DNA from 2 places in the Diaphorobacter oryzae DSM 22780 genome. Region 1 is predicted to be linked to the other one. Evidence: predicted binding sites of a transcription regulator. Region 1 holds the regulator's gene; the other holds the start of a gene.

Region 1 (9,497 bases):
CGGTGGCGGCCGGCGGGCCCGCCATCACGCCGGTCTACCCCGACTCGGCCACGGGCAACCTCACGGTGAGCCTGGTGCAGCCGGTGATCGAGGCCGGGCAGACGGTGGCCGTGGTGGGGTCGGACATCGAGCTGTCCACGGTGGTGAAGAAGGTCACGGGCATCCGCGCCACGGACAAGAGCTTTGCCTTTTTGCTCGACGGCTCCACGGGCAACATCCTGGCGCACGCCAACAGCGCCCTGGCGCTCAAGCCGGTGAGCACGCTGGCCGCCGGGATCGACAACACGCTGCTCGCGGGCCTGACCGGCCAGCTGGCCCACGCGGTGGTCACCATCGACGGCCAACCGCAGCTGTTGTACGCCGCCAAGGTCGAGGGCACGCCCTGGGTGCTGGCCGTGGCGGCGGACGAGGCCGATGCGCTGGCCGGCCTCACCCGGCTCAGCCAGGCGGCCCTGCTCACCACCGCGCTGTTCGTGCTGGCCGCCGGCCTGGTGATGGCGCTGCTGGTGGCGCGCATGCTGCGCCGCCTGACGCTGGTGCGCGACGCGCTGCAGGGCATTGCCTCGGGCGAGGGCGACCTCACGCGCCGCCTGGACGCCACGGGCCGCGACGAGCTGGCGCAGATCGCGCAGGGCTTCAACCAGTTCGCCGACAAGATCGCCGCCGTGCTGCTGCGCATCCGCGGCTCCGCCGAATCCGTGCGCCTGGCCACCAGCGAGATCGCCAGCGGCAATCAGGACCTGTCGGGGCGCACCGAGAGCCAGGCCAGCTCGCTGGAGGAAACCGCCGCCGCCATGGAACAGCTCACGGCCACGGTGCAGCAGAACGCGGCCAACGCCCAGCAGGCCAACCAGCTGGCGCACCAGGCCTCGCAGGTGGCCAGCCAGGGCGGCGCCGTCGTGCAGCAGGTGGTGCAGACCATGGGCGGCATCCACGGCTCCTCGCGCAAGATCGAGGACATCATCAGCGTGATCGATGGCATCGCCTTCCAGACCAACATCCTGGCGCTCAACGCGGCCGTGGAGGCCGCGCGCGCCGGCGAACAGGGCCGCGGCTTTGCCGTGGTGGCCACCGAGGTGCGCCAGCTCGCCCAGCGCAGCGCCACGGCGGCCAAGGAGATCAAGGCGCTGATCGACGATTCGGTGCAACAGGTGGACGCCGGCAGCCGCCTGGTGCAGGACGCGGGCCAGACCATGCAGCAGGTGGAGCAGAGCATCCGCCGCGTCAGCGCCATCGTGGCCGAGATCAGCACCGCCAGCCAGGAGCAGAGCACGGGCATCGCCGAGGTGGGCGACGCCGTGTCGCAGATGGACCAGGCCACGCAGCAGAACGCCGCCCTGGTGGAAGAGGCCACCGCCGCCGCTCAGTCGCTGCAGCAGCAGGCCCACGACCTGGCCGAGGTGGTTGCGGGCTTCAAGCTGCCGCAGGGCACGGAGGCGCAGCGGCTGCTGGGCTGAGCAGGAGCGTGGGCCCATGCGCCCACGCCAAATGCTCCCACATTGATAGCTATTAGCGCTTATCAGACAAGCGCTACAGCCACTTTTACCTCATAAACCTGCGGCGCCAGCCCAGCAGCCCCAGGCCCGCCGCCAGCAGGGCCAGCGCGATGGGCGACAGCGCCGGGATGGCCGCCGCGCCGCCCGGTCCGGGCAGGGGCGCGGCCAGCACGCGCAGGCCGCCGGGGTCGGTGATGGTGCCGTCGGGCCGCGCATCGGAATCGCCCACGCCGCCATCGGCCAGCGTGATTTCGATGGTGCTCGAGCCGGCACCACCCACCAGCGTCATGGGAATCTGGTGCCAGTGCGGCGCGCCGGCGGGCGTGGTGCGGCCGTACTTCCAGTACTCGGCCCCGCTGGGCACCGGGCCGGGGTACTGGATGCGCAGCGTGACGGCATTGCCCACGCCCACGTTCTCCAGCGCAAAGCCCATCAGCCCGTACGGGAAGCGGTAGCCCGCCATGGCGGGCGCACCGGCCCCGGCCTCGCTGGCAAACAGCGCCTGCGAGAAATAGGCCTGCGCGGTCAGCGGCGTGGTGGCCGACTGCACCGTGGCGGTCACGGTGCCCTGGCCGTTGGGCGATGGGCCGCTGATGGACAGCGCCCCGCCGCCGCCGCCACCGCCCGTGCCCACGGGCGCGGCGGTGTTGCGCAGCGCAAAGCTGGTGCTGCGCCCCAGGGCCGTCGCGGTCACGCTGTAGCTGCCCTGCGTGCCGTTGGCGGTCACGGCCACGGAGGCCTCGCCATTGGCGTCGGTCACCGCCGTGCTGCTTGTCAGCGTGGCCGATGCGCCCGACGCCGGCGCCATAAAGCCCACCGCCACGCCGACCATGGGCGCGTTGCCGGCATCCAGCAGGCGCACGCGCAGCGGCTGCGCGAAGGCAGTGTTCACGGGGGTCGACTGCGGCGTACCCGCCATGACCGTCATGCTGTTGCAAGCCTGCGCATCGCTCACGATCTGCGGGAAAGGCGTGTTGGTGATGCCGGTGAAGACGATGTCGTCCACCTCCCAGCCTTCGGTGCCTACTTCGGGGTCGGTGTGCACCACCCAGGCCAGGCGCACGCTCTGGCCGGCGTAGGCAGTGCCCAAGTTGACGGTGGTGGTGGCCATGGCGGGCCAGCCGGCGCTCTGGCCCACATAGGCCTGCTGGCCCTGGGCCGGATTGCCGCTACCCCCATCCACCGTGCCGTTGTAGCCCGCGGCCGCTGCAGCCACGCTGGCCCAGGGACCGCCGTTGGTGGAGACCATCAGTTGGCCGCCATCCCAGTTCATGCCGTCGGACTGCTCGAAGCGGTAGCGGTGCTTGAACGACACGATGAAGTCGCCCGTGGCAGCCACCTGAAGCACAGGCGTGCGCATCCAGTGCGAGCCGATAGCCGCCGGCGTGCTGCCCGCGTAGCGCTGGTCCTGCGCGCCGTAGCGCTTCATGGCCCATGCGCCCTCCTGCCCTGCAACGCTGCTGCCGAACGCCATGGCGCTGACCAGTGCCTCGGCATCGTCCGATGCCAGCCGCGCGGGCAGCTCATCGCGGTGCAGCGGCATATCGAGCGTGCCCGTGACCGCACCCGCGGGCTGCCCGGCATGCGTCAGGCTGGCGGTGATGCGGGTGCCGCCGGGCACGGTCAGGCCCGCCAGTTGCACGCGCGCCGTGACGGTGACCGTCGCACCAGCAGCACCGACAGGGGGCACGGCCAGCACGCCATCGGGGAACTGCACGCCGGCCACGTCGGCCGAGAGCGTCAGCTGCGCGCCACTGACGGGTTGGAAGCCCTGGTTGCGCAGCGTGATGGAGAGCCCCCCGGTTTCGCCGCTGTCGAGCACGCCGTCGGCGTCGCAACGCTGGGCCGGCGCCGCAATCATCGACAGCTGCAGGCCCTCGATCACCAGCGCACCGTCCGTGGAGAAGCTCTCAACCACGCCGGCGTTGGTGGCGGAGTAGCGGTCGGGCACCAGCGCAAACGCGCCGGCGCCGCGCTTGGCGAAGGCCGCGGCGCAGCGCTGGTAGTCGGCCGGGCCGTTGGCCCCAGCGGCGGCCAGTAGCGCATCGCGCGCCTCGGTTAGCGTGGGGTTGACGGGGGTGAGCTTGTAGCCCGCCACCAGATACCTCTTCATGCGGTCCTGCGCCTCCTGGAAGGGGTGCGCGTTGAGCAGGCTGGCATAGCACTCCCACAGCATGCTGGCCCAGACCTCGCCCGTGTTGTGCACCTCGGCGTTGTTGCCCCCTGCAGCGGGATTGCTCGGCGCCGTGGCGGGCAGGGCCACGCCATCGGTGATGTGCTTGAGCGTGAGCGGGTTCTTGGTCAGGTCGGTGGAATAGGGGTAGCGGCGAATGCCGTAGTACGCCGCGTTGGCTGGATCCAGCGCCGGCGGCTCGACACTGCCCAGGGCATAGGCACCGGTGGCATACACCCCCTGAAAGTTGCCATTGCCGGGCTGGTTGCGGTCGACATCGGAGACCATCATCAGCAGCGAATGGAAGTCCCCCCAGCCCTCGCCCAGGCCGCGCGCGTGGTTGCTGCCCAGGCCGCTGGCGTCGCCGATCAGGCGGTTGCTGATGAAGTGGCCCCATTCGTGGGCGATGATGGTGTTGTCCAGCGCGCTGCTGCGCTCGGCGGCGCCCAGGTCCTTCATGTGCAGCGTGACAGTGCCCACCGCATTGCGCCACACCGTGCCATCGGCCTGTGCAATGTGAATGGACGGGATGGTGACCTGGTCCCCATAGGCGCCACTGCCCATCCGGATGGGCGCTCCAGGCACGTTGTTCACCACCACCACGCCCGCGGCCCCCACGTTCTGTGCGTTCAGAACCTTGCGGGAGTACTCACAGCCGCCCCGGTCAATCAAGGCGATCTTGCCCCCCAGCGCTGCACCGTTGGTGATGGCCGAGCAACCGTCAGCGGGGACTGCCGCAACCACCTCTGCGGTGAGGTCAAAGCCCGTCGGGCCAAACACCGCGCCCATGGCACCGTAAGAACCTGCCACGCTCGCCGGTGACACCAATTCAGCCAGCGACGGCGCAGCGTTGACGAAGCGGTACATCTGCATGCGCGGCGGCGCGCCGTCGGCCGGGGTGGCCATGTTGGCGTTGTTGGTGCCGCTGTAGTCCAGCGCCTGCGCGTGCATGGCATCGCCACCCAGGCCGCCGCGGCCGAAGTTGTTGGCCTGGGCATTGCCGGCGGCCTCGTCGAAACCCGCGTCGTAAAACCAGTCGTGCAGCCAGTTGGTGGCGTAGAACAGGTTGACCACCGAGGCCGCAATCTGGTTGTTGTCCGCCAGCGGCGTCTGGCCGTGGTTGTAGGCGTAGTCGAAGACGCCCGGCGCCGTGGTGGGGGCCACGAGGTCGCCGGCGTTCCAGCCATCGGGCGCGGTCAGGTCGGCGTAGGCGTGCACGTTGTTGCCCTGGGTCTGCGTGGCACCGGCAGGCAGCCAGGGATCGTTCTGGGAGAACGGCGCGTTGCGCAGGTTCACCAGAGTGGCAGCCGTCAGGGGCGAGGCATAGCCATCGGGCGTGCCCGTGGGATGGGGCAGGCCGTTGCGACTCTGGGCGCCGGGCCAGGGCGTGTACGGCGGCGTCGGGTCGGCGAACACGCGGTAGTCATGCTGGTGCGCGGTCTGGTTGTGGCGCAGCAGCAGGCGGCCGTCGTCGGCGGCCACCACGTAGGCGTAGACATGCTCCTCGCCGTCTTCCCGCACCCGCAGCTCCACGTAGTAGGCGCTCACCAGCCCCTGCGGCAGGCGGAACCACACGGGCTTGAGGCGCGCGGGCTGCAGCAGCGTGGCGCCCTCGGCGCCGCTCACGCCTTCCGGCAGCGCCCACCACTGGTACGGGCCCGTGTCGCCCGGCGTGGGCGGCGCGGCCATCTGCAATTGCAGGGCCACGCCGGCGTCAAAGCCATAGTCCTGCAGGGCGCGGGCCACGGCGTCGGCGGCGCCCAGGCCCGTGGCCGGCGCGGCCTTGAGGACAGGCGCCGGCGCGGTGCTGCCCAGGTAGCCGCCGATGGCCGTGGCCTGTGACTGTGCGTTGAGCAGCACGGTGGCCTGGTCGCGGAACACCTCGATGCCGTCGCGCTGGTTGGTCAGCCGCACCAGGCTGGCGCCGCCCGGCAGGGTCTGCACATGGTGCAGCGGGGCGGCATCCACCTCTTGCGGGGTGACCCCGTACAAGGGCGCCAGCGCCTTGAGTTGCGCCCGCGCGGCATCGACCGGGCTGGCCGGCACGGCCTTGGCCATGCTGGAGGGGCGCAGCTGCACGAAGGTAGGCAGGCCCAGCCGCTCCTCGCGCGACAGGCTCTGCACGTTCGCGGGCAAGGCCGCGGCCTTGGGCTGGATGGCCAGGGGCGCGCTGCCCAGTGCGTCGATGGGCGCAAGCTCGCGGGCCTGTGCAAGCGGCAGGGCCAGCGCGGCGGCGCAGACCAGCGCGCCGACGGCAGCAATCCGTGACAAAGGGGGCATGGCGTGGTGAATTATCAAAATTGATAGCTGCAAGCGCTTGCCACGCAAGGGCTGCAGGCCAAAACGCCCATGAACCCGGCTGGGCATTGGGACGTTGCCGCGCCATCCTAGCCATTTGTTGCTTTGTGCAACATCCCTGAAATTGGGTAATTTGCAGCCGTGGCGACGCCTTTGTGGCGGCCGCGCCACACGCCGCTGCGGCGGCCGTACGGCCTACAGCGCCTTGCGCAGGTTGGCCGGCGCGATCTTGAGGGCCTCGCGATATTTGGCGACGGTGCGGCGCGCGCACTCGATGCCCTGCTCCTTGAGCATCTCGGCGATCTGGCTGTCCGACAGGGGCTTGTGGGGGCTCTCGGCCGCGACGAACTGCTTGATGAGGGCGCGCACCGCGGTGCTCGACGCGTTGCCGCCCGTCTCGGTGCCCAGGCCCGAGCCGAAGAAGTACTTCAGCTCGAACGTGCCCTGCGGCGTGGCCATGTACTTGGCCGTGGTCACGCGGCTGATGGTGGACTCGTGCAGGCCCAGCTCGTCGGCGATGTCGCGCAGCACCAGCGGGCGCATGGCCAGTTCGCCGTGCACGAAGAAGTTCTTCTGCCGCTCCACGATGGCGCGCGACACGCGCAGGATGGTGTCGAAGCGCTGCTGGATGTTCTTGATGAACCAGCGCGCCTCCTGCAGGCGCTGCTGCAGGCCCTGGTGGCCGTCGCCTTTGCTGCCGCCGCCCTTGTGCCCACGCAGGGCGCCGGCGTAGATGTCGTGCACGCGCAGGCGCGGCATCACGTCGGGGTTGAGCTGCACGCTGAAGGCCTGCTGCGCGCCGCGCCCGGTCTTCTTGACGATCACGTCGGGCACGATGATGTTGCGGTCCACGTCGGCAAAGCGCCGGCCGGGACGCGGCTCCAGGCGGGCGATGAGCGCCATGGCGGCGCGCGTGGCCTCCTCGCTGGCGCCGCAGGCCTGGGTGAGGCGGCGCACGTCGCGCCGCGCCAGCAGTTCCAGCGGCTGCTGGCAGATGCGCAGCGCCGTCTGCACCACGGCGGGGTCGCCCTCCTCGTCCTGGTCCATGGCGCGCAGCTGCAGCGTGAGGCATTCCGCCAGCCCCCGCGCGCCCACGCCCGCGGGCTCCAGGCTTTGCAGCAGGCGCAGGGCGACGGTGAAGCGGTGCACCAGCTCCTCGAGCTGCTCGGGGTCTTCGGCACCGGCCAGGCTGGCGGCCAGGGATTCCAGCGGCTCGTCCAGGTAGCCGTCGTCGTTCAGCGATTCGATGAGAAAGCGCAGCGCGGCCATGTCCAGCTCGGACAGGCGCAGCGCCAGGGCCTGGCGGTGCAGGAAAGCGGTGAGCGACTCGTGGCTGCGGGCCAGCTCGGTGGCATCGGTCTCGTCGCCGTCGCCGCCGCTGCGCGCGGGCGCGTCGCCGCCCCATTCGCTGTCGTCGGGCGCCATGTCCACCGTGCCGTCGCCCTCCCAGTCGGGGGCCTCGGCGGGGGCGGAGGTTTCGGCATCATTTTGGGCCTCAGAGCCCGTGGAATGAGCGTCACCAGCTATTGAATAAGCAGCATCATCGACCCGCCGGTCGTCCTCGCTCACGGGGGTGTCGGCCTGCGCCAGGCCGAACTCCTCGCGCGGCGCCTCCTCGGCCGTGCGCTCCAGGAAGGGGTTGTCGTCGAGCATCTGCTCGACCTCCTGGGCCAGCTCCAGCGTCGAGAGCTGGAGCAGGCGGATCGACTGCTGCAGCTGCGGCGTGAGCGCCAGGTGCTGCGAAACGCGCAGTGACAGGCTGGGCTTCATGGCCTGCCGCCCGCTGCCCGTGCCTGCGTCGTGCGGTGGCGGCCCATCACTCTCACATGCGGAAGTGCTCGCCCAGATAGACCCGGCGCACTTCCGCGTTGTCGACGATGTCCGACGGCGTGCCCTGCGCGAGCACATGGCCGTCGCTGATGATGAAGGCGTGGTCGCAGATGCCCAGCGTCTCGCGCACGTTGTGGTCGGTGATCAGGACGCCGATGCCGCGCGCCTTCAGGAAACCGATGATGCGCTGGATCTCGATCACGGCGATCGGGTCGATGCCCGCGAAGGGCTCGTCCAGCAGGATGAAGCGCGGCTGCGTGGCCAGCGCCCGGGCGATCTCCACGCGGCGGCGCTCGCCGCCCGACAGTGCCAGCGCCGGCGACTTGCGCAGGTGCTGCACGCGCAGCTCCTCCAGCAGCTCCGTGAGCCGGCGCTCGACCTCGGCGCGTGCCAGCGGCCGCCCGTCGGCGTCCCGTTGCAGCTCCAGCACGGCGCGCACGTTGTCTTCCACGTTGAGCTTGCGGAAGATGGAGGCCTCCTGCGGCAAGTAGGACAGCCCCAGGCGCGAGCGCCGGTGGATGGGCATGTGGGTGACGGTCTGACCGTCGATGCTGATCTGCCCGCCGTCGCAGGGCACCAGGCCCACGATCATGTAGAACGACGTGGTCTTGCCCGCGCCATTGGGGCCCAGCAGGCCGACCACCTCGCCCTTTTGCACGACCACCGACACGTCCTTGACCACCTTGCGGCTGCCGTAGGACTTCTCCAGGTGCAGCGCCTCCAGCCGGCTGACACCCTCGCGCGCCTCCTGGGGCGCGGCAGACACGCGCGCTGCGCTCACGGCCGCGCTCACTTGGCGCCGCCGCCCAGGCTGGTGCTCGGGCGCAGCACCGGCGGTTCGGTGCGCACGGGCGCGGGGGCCTTGCCCACGGCGGGCTCCTTGGGCGAGAGCACGGCGCGCACCCGGCCGCCCGGCGTGCCCGCGCTGGAGCCGGCAGGAGCCGCCTTCTGCCCGTCCACGGTGAACACGTCCGTGAGGTTGTTGTAGACGATGAGCGCGCCCGCTAGCTCGTCGGTGAGCTGTGCCTCGCGATAGCGGCGCAGCTCGGCGCGGCGGATGAACTTCACGTTGTCGGCGCGGCCGTCGTATTCGATGACCTCGCCCTCGCCCTCGACGAACTCGTCGGGCGCACCCGGCGGGGTGTCGCGCTTTTGGCGGAAGAAGGCGCGCTTGCCCGGCTCGGCCGTCACCACGCCGTACTGGAAGCCGTCGGCATCCTGGCGCACCTCCAGCTGCGTGCCGCGCAGCACGATGGTGCCCTTGGTCATGACCACGCGGCCGGTGAACACGCTGGTCTGCTTGAGCTCATCGTGGCGCAGCGCGTCGGCCTCGATGTTCATGGGCTTGTTGCGATCGGCCTTCTCGGCGTGCGCACCCGACGACAGGGCCAATGCCAGGGCGCCGAGCAAAAGGAGGGAGGGCAGTCGAGTTCTCATAGGGCACGAATCTTGCGGTCATTGTACTGACGCGATGGGCATCGCCAGCGGCACTTTGCCACGATGGTCGCGCCGGGCCCGCGCGGGGACGAAAAAAAAGGCGCGCCACCGGGGCGCGCCTCGTGCGGTGCAGCCGGCCAGGCCGCGCAAAAGCCTCAGCCCTTGCGCGCCAGCCCCGCCAGGTATTCGACGACCTGCAGCACGTTCTGCATGTTGCCGGCCATGGTGCCGTCGGTGTAGTAGCGGCCGGCCACGCCCATGGA
Region 2 (9,497 bases), 170 kb from region 1:
CAACGGCGCGGCGCGGCGCCTGTTGGCCGCCTTCGGCCTGCCGCAGAACATCTTCGCGCAGGGTGAGGCCGCCTGGCGGTCCTGCGTGACGGCCGCGCAGGCGCGGGCGCTGGCCGTCAGGCCCGAGGGGCTGGACGCGCTGCTGGAACAGACCTGGCAATGGCTGCAGGCCGAGGAGCCGCCGGCGCGCGGCATCGTCACGCTGGGCGACGCCGCCTATCCCCCGGCTCTGCTGGCCACCGAGGACCCGCCGCTGATGCTGTACCTGCTGGGTGCGCCCCGGTTCGTGGGCGCCGGCGCCGAGCCGTTCGCGCCGCAGCGCTGCCTGGCCATGGTGGGCAGCCGCAACCCCACGGCCCAGGGGGCGGAGCATGCGCGGCAGTTCGCCCGTGCGCTGCGCGCCGCGGGGCTGTGCATCGTCTCGGGCCTGGCCCTGGGCATCGACGCTGCGGCCCACGAGGGCGCGCTGATCGACCCGCCGGACCCGGCCATGCCGGCCACGATTGCCGTCGTCGGCACCGGGCTGGACCGGGTCTATCCCCGGGCCCACAAGGAGCTGGCCCACCGCATCGCCCGCGCTGGCCTGCTGGTCAGCGAGTACCCGCTGGGCACGCCGCCGCTGCCGGCCAACTTTCCCAAGCGCAACCGCATCATTGCCGGCCTGTCGCAGGGCACGCTGGTGGTGGAGGCGGCGCTGGCCTCGGGCTCGCTGATCACCGCGCGGCTGGCGGCGGAGCAAGGCCGCGAGGTGTTTGCCATACCGGGCTCCATCCACGCGCCGCAGTCGCGCGGCTGCCATGCGCTCATTCGGCAGGGGGCGAAGCTGGTGGAGTCCGCCCAGGATGTGCTGGAGGAGTTGCACCTGCCACTCCCCGCCGCGGTCCCGGCTGCCAAGGGGGCCGATGACCGGCCGGCGGGCGCGGCCGTAGGGCCAGCGCCCACGCCGGAGCAGCAGTGCCTGCTGGACGCGCTGGGCTTCGATCCGCTGGGGCTGGATGCGCTGGTGGCGCGCACCGGCATGGATGCCGCGACGCTGCAGGTGCGGCTGCTGGAGCTGGAACTCGACGGCCAGGTGGCGCGGCTGCCCGGCGGGCTGTTTCAGCGCATGGGCAGGGGCTGAGGTGCTGCTGAAAAGAGAGCTGCCAGCGGTTGCCAGTTGCTGATTTCAGGTGGTTTTCTATCTGAAACTGGCTGTGTGCAAGCGCGAACAGCTATGGTTTTTGCTGTTTACAGCCCGAGCATCAGCTTCAGGTTCTGCACCGCGGCACCGCTGGCACCCTTGCCCAGGTTGTCCAGGCGCGCCACCAGCACGGCGTGGCGGTAGTTCTCGTTGGCGAACACGCGCAGTTCGAGCTGGTTGGTGTCGTTCAGCGCCAGGGCGTCGAGCTTGCCGTCCTCGGTGGGGGGTAGCACCTTGACCCACTGCTCGGGCGTGTTGCTGCGGGCGTAGTGGGCGGCCAGGGCGTCGTGCAGGTCGGAGGCCTTGGGCGCGCCGGGCAGCAGGTCCAGGTGCAGCGGCAGCTGCACCAGCATGCCCTGGCGGAAGTTGCCCACGGCCGGCACGAAGATGGGCCGGCGCGTGAGCCCGGTGTACTTCATGATTTCGGGCAGATGCTTGTGCGACAGGCCCAGCGCATACAGCTCGAACGGCGCGGCCTGGCCTTGTTCGTAGGCCTCGATCATCGTTCGGCCGCCGCCCGAGTAACCGCTCACCGACGGCAGGGCCAGCGGGTGGTCGGCCGGCACCAGGCCGGCATCGACCAGCGGGCGCAGCAGCGCGATGGCGCCCGTGGCGTAGCAGCCGGGGTTGCTCACGCGCGTGGCGCCGCGCACCGCCTCGAGCTGGCCGGCGGCCAGTTCGGGAAAGCCGAAGACCCAGCCGTGCGCCGTGCGGTGGGCCGTGGAGGCGTCGATGATCTTGATGGCCTTGCCGGTCTCGGCGGTGATGGCATCCACCAGGGCCGAGGTGTCGCGTGCGGCATCGTCATGCAGGCACAGCACGACCAAGTCGACGCCTGCGATCAGGTCGCGCTTGGCCGCGGGATCCTTGCGCAGCTCGGGGGCGATACTGACCAGTTCGACCTGGGGCATGGCCTGCAAGCGTTCACGAATCTGCAGGCCGGTGGTGCCTGCCTCGCCATCAATAAAGACCTTGGGCATGGAAAAGCTCCTGCCCGGGCGGCATGGGCCTGCCCGGGTGTAAGTTATAACCACATGAATGGTGCGTCGCAGCATGATACAGTTGCCGGCTGCCATGCCCCGGGCCTGTGGTCGGATTTCCGCTCTTCGGCTGAACGGGTAAACACCATCCTTCCCCTGAGAGAGACAGACCTCATGAAGATTCACGAATACCAAGGCAAGGAAATCTTGCGCAGTTTCGGCGTGCCCGTTCCGCGCGGCATTCCCGCTTTCACGGTGCAGGAAGCCGTGGAAGCCGCACAAAAGCTCGGCGGCCCCGTGTGGGTCGTGAAGGCGCAGATCCACGCCGGCGGCCGCGGCAAGGGCGGCGGCGTGAAGGTCGCCAAGACCATCGACGACGTGAAGGCACGCGCCAGCGACATCCTGGGCATGCAACTGGTCACGCACCAGACCGGCCCCGAAGGCCAGAAGGTCCGCCGCCTGTACATCGAGGACGGCGCCGACATCCAGCAGGAGTACTACCTGTCTGCCGTGACCGATCGCGGCACGCAGAAGGTGGCCTTCATCGCCTCCAGCGAAGGCGGCATGGACATCGAGGAAGTGGCCCATTCCACGCCCGAAAAAATCATCACCGTGCTGGTGGACCCGCTGGCTGGCTTCACGCAGGCCAACGGTGAAGAGCTGGCCAAGGGAATCGGCATGCCCGCCGATTCCGTGGCGCAATTCATCGACGTGTGCCAAAAGCTCTACAAGTGCTACATGGACACCGATGCCGCCCTGGTGGAAATCAACCCCCTGAACCGCGACTCCAAGGGCAACATCATCGCCCTGGACGCCAAGTTCAACTTCGACTCCAACGCCCTGTTCCGCCACCCCGAGATCGTGGCCCTGCGCGACCTGGACGAGGAAGATCCGGCGGAAGTCGAGGCCTCCAAGTTCGACTTGGCCTACATCAGCCTGGACGGCAACATCGGCTGCCTGGTGAACGGTGCCGGCCTGGCCATGGCCACCATGGACACCATCAAGCTGTTCGGCGGCGAGCCGGCCAACTTCCTGGACGTGGGCGGCGGCGCCACCCCCGAGAAGGTCACCGAAGCCTTCAAGATCATGCTCAAGAACCCCAAGGTCAAGGGCATCCTGGTCAACATCTTCGGCGGCATCATGAAGTGCGACACCATCGCCACCGGCGTGATCACTGCCTGCAAGGCCGTGAACCTGCAGGTGCCGCTGGTCGTGCGCATGAAGGGCACGAACGAAGAGCTGGGCAAGAAGATGCTGGCCGAATCCGGCCTGCCCATCATCAGCGCCGACACCATGGCCGAAGCGGCCACGAAGATCGTCGAAGCCGTCCGTTAAGCCCTGGAGAGAAAAACATGTCGATTTACATCAACAAGGACACCAAGGTCATCACCCAGGGCATTACCGGCAAGACCGGCCAGTTCCACACGGAAAAATGCCAGGAGTATGCGAACGGCAAGAACTGCTTCGTGGCGGGCGTGAACCCCAAGAAGGCCGGCGAAAAGATCTTCGACATCCCAATCTACGGCTCCGTCAAGGACGCCGCCAAGGACACGGGCGCCACGGTTTCCGTGATCTACGTGCCTCCGGCAGGCGCGGCCGCCGCCATCTGGGAAGCCGTGGAAGCTGACCTGGATCTGGCGATCTGCATCACCGAGGGCATTCCGGTGCGCGACATGCTGGAAGTGCGCAACAAGATGAATGCCAAGGAAGCCGCGGGCGGCAAGCGTACGCTGCTGCTGGGCCCCAACTGCCCCGGCCTGATCACGCCCGACGAGATCAAGATCGGCATCATGCCCGGCCACATCCACATGAAGGGCCGCGTGGGCGTGGTGAGCCGCTCCGGCACGCTGACCTACGAAGCCGTGGCGCAGTTGTCCGAGCTGGGCATTGGCCAGTCGTCGGCCGTCGGCATTGGTGGTGACCCCATCAACGGCCTGAAGCACATCGACGTGATGAAGGCCTTCAACGATGACCCCGACACCGACGCCGTGATCATGATCGGCGAGATCGGCGGCCCCGACGAAGCCGAGGCGGCCCTATGGTGCAAGGCCAACATGAAGAAGCCTATCGTGGGCTTCATCGCTGGCGTGACGGCCCCTCCCGGCAAGCGCATGGGCCACGCCGGCGCGCTGATCTCCGGCGGCGCCGACACGGCCGATGCCAAGCTGGCCATCATGGAAGAGTGCGGCTTCAAGATCACGCGCAATCCTTCCGAGATGGGCCGCATCCTCAAGGGCCTGCTGTAATTCGTTGGCACGGGGGCGAGCCCCCGTCCCGGAATTCCTGCAAAACGCCAGCCTGGCATCAGGCTGGCGTTTTTCGTTTCCGAAAGGCCTATTCACGAGGCCGTCCTGAGACATAAAGTATGTGTGACAAAAATGGCAGCATCAAGGCGTGGTGCTTGCTGTAAATGACAAGGCCGTTGATCGTGGCCGTCCCGGAACGGCGGCACCACTGGGTTGCCGCCATGCCACTCCTCGGCGCGCGAATTGCTTTGACAGGTGGATCGCATGTCAACACAACAGGTCAGCAGCCGGTGCATATCGTCAGGGTGGGTCGCCAAGCAGAGGGAGGAGCAAAACGGTGGGTGCCGCTAGGGGTTGCCTGCGTCCTGGTGCTCATTTATGCCCTCACGAATGTCATCCAGGTACTGGACGAGGTGCTGCTGCGTACTACGGGCGGCCTGATGGGCGCGGGCAGCCCACCCGCTCAACCGGATTGGGCTCAGGCGTGCACCTGGTTTCTGGCGCTGTGCGCGGCGCTCTATGCTATGGCGCTGGGGCCGCGTGCGCCCAGCCGCGCCTCTGGGGCCTGGCTGGTGGCCTTCGTCTGCGCAGCCTTCGTGGTGCAAGCGTTGCTGCTGTGGCGCGGGCTCTGGCTCCCCTTGGCCTTTCCCGTTGGCATGCTGGTGCTGTGCCTGCTCGGGGTGTGGGCTGTGCATCAGCCCGTCGTGGTGCATGCCAGGGCGCATGGTGGCCGTCCGGAGCATGACAGGCAGCGCATGCACGGTCTGGTTCTGCAGGGCCAGGGCCAGCTGGAGCAGGCCTTCGGGCTGTTTCGCGTGCTGCCCACGTCGCCGGAGCTTTTGGACAACCTGTGCAATCTGGCGCTGGACTTCGAACGCAAGCGCGAACTGACCAAGGCCAGGAAGGTGTTCAAGCATGTCCTCAAGCGCGACGACACGCATGGGCCGGCCCGTGCAGGCTACCAGCGGGTGCGAGAGATTCAGCATGCCCTGGTGAGGGCCAGAACCCCGCCGGCTGCTTCCGCCACGCTCCCGAATGCGGCCGGTGACATGCCGGCAACGTCCAGTCTGGAGCAAAGCGAGGGCCGGCTTCAAGCCAATGTCCAACGGCCCCCTACAGTGCATCAGCGCGGGCAAGTCATGGCTGTGCCTATGGAGCACCGCGCAACGGAAAGTGTCGTCTATGATGCGGAACCCTGCGTGGAGCACGGCGCATCCGACGGCGACACGGCTGACTTTCAGCCGACGGTCATCGAAATGCCTGTGCCATCCGGAGCCTCGGCGCGTAGCGGGTCCTTGGGTGTCCTATGAAACCTCTGCCGATGCTGAGTTACGAGTTTTGCGCGCTGACGGATACGGGGCGCGTGCGCTCCAACAATGAAGACGCCGTTGCCATCCATGAGGCCGTCCAGCTGGCGATACTGGCCGACGGCATGGGCGGCTACAGCGCCGGCGAAGTGGCCAGCGGCATGGCCACGACCTACATCGGCACCGAGATGGCCCGGTGGCTGGAGGGTGAAGGTGCCGATGTTCAGACGGCGGACGTCCGTCACGCCCTGGCAGCCTGCGTGGACAACGCCAATCACGCCATTCTGGGCGCATCGCTTGCCAATCCGCAGTACCTGGGCATGGGCACCACGCTGGTCGTGGGCGTGTTCCGTGGAGATCGGCTCATCCTGGGCCACATTGGCGATTCGCGCTGCTACCGCTTGCGCGCGGGCGTGCTGCGGCAGATCACGCGCGACCACTCCTGGCTGCAGGAGCAGATCGATTCCGGCCTGCTGACCCCGGCCGAGGCCGCCGCGTCGGGGCAGCGCAACCTGGTTACCCGGGCGCTGGGCGTGGATGTGACGGTGCACATCGAGATCAACGAGTTCCAGGTGGAGCCGCAAGACCTGTTCATCCTCTGCTCGGATGGCCTGACCGACATGCTGGGCGACGACGACCTGGCCGATCTGGCCCGCATGCCCATTGCGCTGCCAGACAAGGCCGAACGCATGGTGGCCATGGCCAATGCCATGGGCGGGCGGGACAACATCAGCGTGCTGCTCGTGCAGGCCAGCGCGCAGGACAAAAGGCGCGGCCTGGTGTCCCGCCTGCTGGGAACGGCCTGAGCCCGAAACTTGCTACTGTTCAGCTACGGTTAGTACATACGAAGAAGGAAGATGGATCATGCCCAGAATGGTCGTGTCGATTGACGGTGTCGTCATCAAAGAGGTTCCGCTCACCAAGGAGCGCACGACGGTGGGCCGCCGGCCATACAACGATGTGGTCATCGACAACCTGGCCGTCAGCGGCGAACACGCGGTGTTCGTGATGACCGGCGACGAGGTGGACGTGGAGGACCTGGGCAGCACCAACGGCACCTACGTGAACGGCGCATCCGTCAAGCGCCAGGCGCTGCGCAATGGTGACACGGTGGAGGTGGGCAAGTACAAGATCCGCTTCCTGCACGAAGAGCCGGGACATGACTACGAGAAGACCATGCTCTTCAAGCCCGGCATGCTGCCGCCGCTTCGCCCCGTGACAGCGACGCCCATGCCTGCGCCCGCCATCCTGAGCGCCGCCGTGCGCGTGGTGACCGGCCCCGCCGCCGGCCGCGAGGTCGCGCTGACCAAGGTGGTCACCACCATCGGCAAGCCCGGCGTGGCTGTGGCCTCCATCACCAAGCGGCACCATGGCTTCGTGCTGGCCCATGTGGAGGGGGGGGACTTCCCTCTGCTTAACGGTGCGCCAGTCGGTGCTGACCCTGTATCCCTCAAGAGTGGCGACCGTATCGCCCTGGCCAGTACCGAAATGGAGTTCGTGCAGGGGTAGGTTTTTGCTAGGGACCGCTGGTCTGGGGGGCGCCCGCTGTATTGGGCGCTTGAGCGCGAAGCCGCCAGAACCTGCGACAGTGGTCGAGCGCAAGGCATGTCGGCGTTAAACGTCACACTTCCCCTCAATCGAACATTCAAGAGTGACAAATGTGTCCTCGTGTGTTCTGGCTGCATTCCATGTAACTGTGCGTTGACATTTGCCAGTGAAAAAAACCTCAGATCGAAACGTTCTGTTGCAAACAAGAGCTGGCATGGAAGCTGCTCAAGCACAGATAACCCGCAGGTGTCTTCTGTGGGCCTTATCACCTTAATCCGAGGAGGAATTTATGAAGCACACTCTGCAAAAGGGTTTCACCCTGATCGAACTGATGATCGTGGTGGCCATCATCGGTATTCTGGCTGCCGTGGCTCTGCCGGCGTATCAGGACTACACCGTGCGTGCCAAGGTGTCTGAAATGGTGATTGCTGCTACGTCGCCCAAGGCTCTTGTCAGCGAAGCATTCCAGTCCGACAGCCTTGCCGGTGTTACTGCTGCGGCCACAGAATACGCAGCCCGCCCGGCTGCGGAAAAAACATCGAAGGTGGTTTCGGCTATTGCGATCGACGGCACCACTGGACAAGTTACTGTGACCAGCGACACCACTGCCAACGCTGGCTTGCCCACCGAGGCGCGTGGCAAGAACCTGCTGTTCACGCCCAACGTGCAAGGCGCCGCTCTGGCTGATGGCGTAACGGGTGCCATTGATTGGGCATGCACTTCTTCTACTGCTACAACCGCTGGCGCGCGTGGTTTGGCTGCTGCAGCTGCCACCGACCCTATGCCCGCCAAGTACGCTCCTTCTGAGTGCCGTTAATCAGCCACAGATTTGTATCGGGGCTTCCCGGTACAGTGCGGTAACAGTAAAAAGGGCGCATTCGGCGCCCTTTTTTGGATAAATGGATGGTCGACTACACAGATGAAGCTGGCATTGTAAGTGCGTCTGCCCCCCTCATGCCCCGCCTGTACCGTTGGCGGTTTGCACTGCGCTTTGCGGCGCGCCACGCGTTGCTGTCGATGCTGGCGGCGGCGGCGTGCGCCCTGTTTGTGTTTGGGGTGCTGTACCCACCGCCGTTTCAGGCCATGTTGGGGGTGGGGGCAGTCTTTGTGTTGCTGCTGGGGGTGGACGCGGTATGTGGCCCGCTGTTGACCTTAATTTTGGCCAGCCCCCGCAAATCGGCGCGCGAGCGTTGGGTGGACCTGGGCTTAGTGGGGTTGGTCCAAGTGGCCGCGCTGCTGTATGGCCTGCACACCCTATGGGCTGCGCGCCCAGTGGTGCTGGCGTTTGAAACCGATCGGCTCGTCGTCGTCACTGCCAATGAGGTCGATGCCGAAGCCCTGGCGCAGGCGCCGGAGGGGCTGCAAACCTTGCCATGGTGGGGCGTGCGGCAGGTGGGCACGCGCAAGGCTGCCAGCAGCGAGGAGTATTTCACCAGCGTCGACCTGAGCTTGGCTGGCATTTCCCCCGCCATGCGCCCCGGCTGGTGGCAGCCCTGGAGCGAGGCGCAAGCCGCCTTGCAGGCGCGCGCCCAGCCTCTACCCGACCTCCTGCAGCGGCGCCCGCAAGATGCTGCTACCTTGCAAGCCGCTGTGTCCGACTCGGGACTGTCTGCCGCGCAGCTGAACTACCTGCCACTGACCAGTCGCTACACCAAAGACTGGGTGGCGTTGCTGGATGTGCAGGGCCGTATCGTCGGCTATGCGCCAGTAGATGGCTTTGCTGCCAGGCCTTGAGTACAAGGAGCAGAATCCAGGCTGGCAGGTTTCTTGCTGTTACAAAGCGAAGGCCTCATGCAGTTGGCCTGTTATGCAATCGGAGGGCGCGCACCATGAAGAAACCCCTGCAACAGGGCTTTACCTTGATCGAGTTGATGATCGTGGTGGCCATCATCGGCATTCTGGCTGCTATCGCGCTGCCCGCTTACCAAGACTACACTGTCCGGGCGAAGGTCACGGAGATGATGGTCGCTGGCACTTCTGCCAAGGCGGCAGTCACTGAAGCCTTCCAGGCAGGCGGTGTGGCAGGTGTGACGGGCATGGCCACCGAATACAACGCCCGACCGGTGACGGAAAAGCAATCAAAGTTTGTCGGCAATGTGCAAATTCACGCCACCCTGGGTGTGGTGACAGTGACCAGTGGTGGAGCTGCTGCTGGCTTGCCTGCTGATGCACAGGGCAAAACGTTGATTTTCACGCCCAATGTCCAGAAAGCTCAACTGATTCCCGGTGTTACGGG

The links. Region 1 encodes sigma-54, which starts transcription at its own class of promoters, with help from an activator protein. Its sites were predicted from a motif close to TGGCANGNAANCTGCTTT; they were not measured.
Region 2: a site for sigma-54 is predicted at 7,472-7,489, ahead of BP68_RS03955 (pilin). Genes of this name have one in related genera too.

What each region holds. Positions count from the first base shown of each region.
Region 1 covers NZ_JCANUL010000002.1:319,571-329,067, reverse strand. The annotation lists gene BP68_RS04730 (methyl-accepting chemotaxis protein) at 1-1,457, shown strand, start outside; gene BP68_RS04725 (IPTL-CTERM sorting domain-containing protein) at 1,543-5,940, opposite strand; gene BP68_RS04720 (RNA polymerase factor sigma-54) at 6,163-7,737, opposite strand; gene lptB (LPS export ABC transporter ATP-binding protein) at 7,790-8,578, opposite strand; gene lptA (lipopolysaccharide transport periplasmic protein LptA) at 8,587-9,234, opposite strand; gene BP68_RS04705 (thiol:disulfide interchange protein DsbA/DsbL) at 9,390-9,497, opposite strand, start outside.
Region 2 covers NZ_JCANUL010000002.1:149,439-158,935, forward strand. The annotation lists gene dprA (DNA-processing protein DprA) at 1-1,120, shown strand, start outside; gene argC (N-acetyl-gamma-glutamyl-phosphate reductase) at 1,228-2,160, opposite strand; gene sucC (ADP-forming succinate--CoA ligase subunit beta) at 2,335-3,495, shown strand; gene sucD (succinate--CoA ligase subunit alpha) at 3,513-4,406, shown strand; gene BP68_RS03940 (hypothetical protein) at 4,628-5,716, shown strand; gene BP68_RS03945 (Stp1/IreP family PP2C-type Ser/Thr phosphatase) at 5,713-6,519, shown strand; gene BP68_RS03950 (FHA domain-containing protein) at 6,578-7,222, shown strand; gene BP68_RS03955 (pilin) at 7,551-8,078, shown strand; gene BP68_RS03960 (TfpX/TfpZ family type IV pilin accessory protein) at 8,165-8,995, shown strand; gene BP68_RS03965 (pilin) at 9,091-9,497, shown strand, end outside.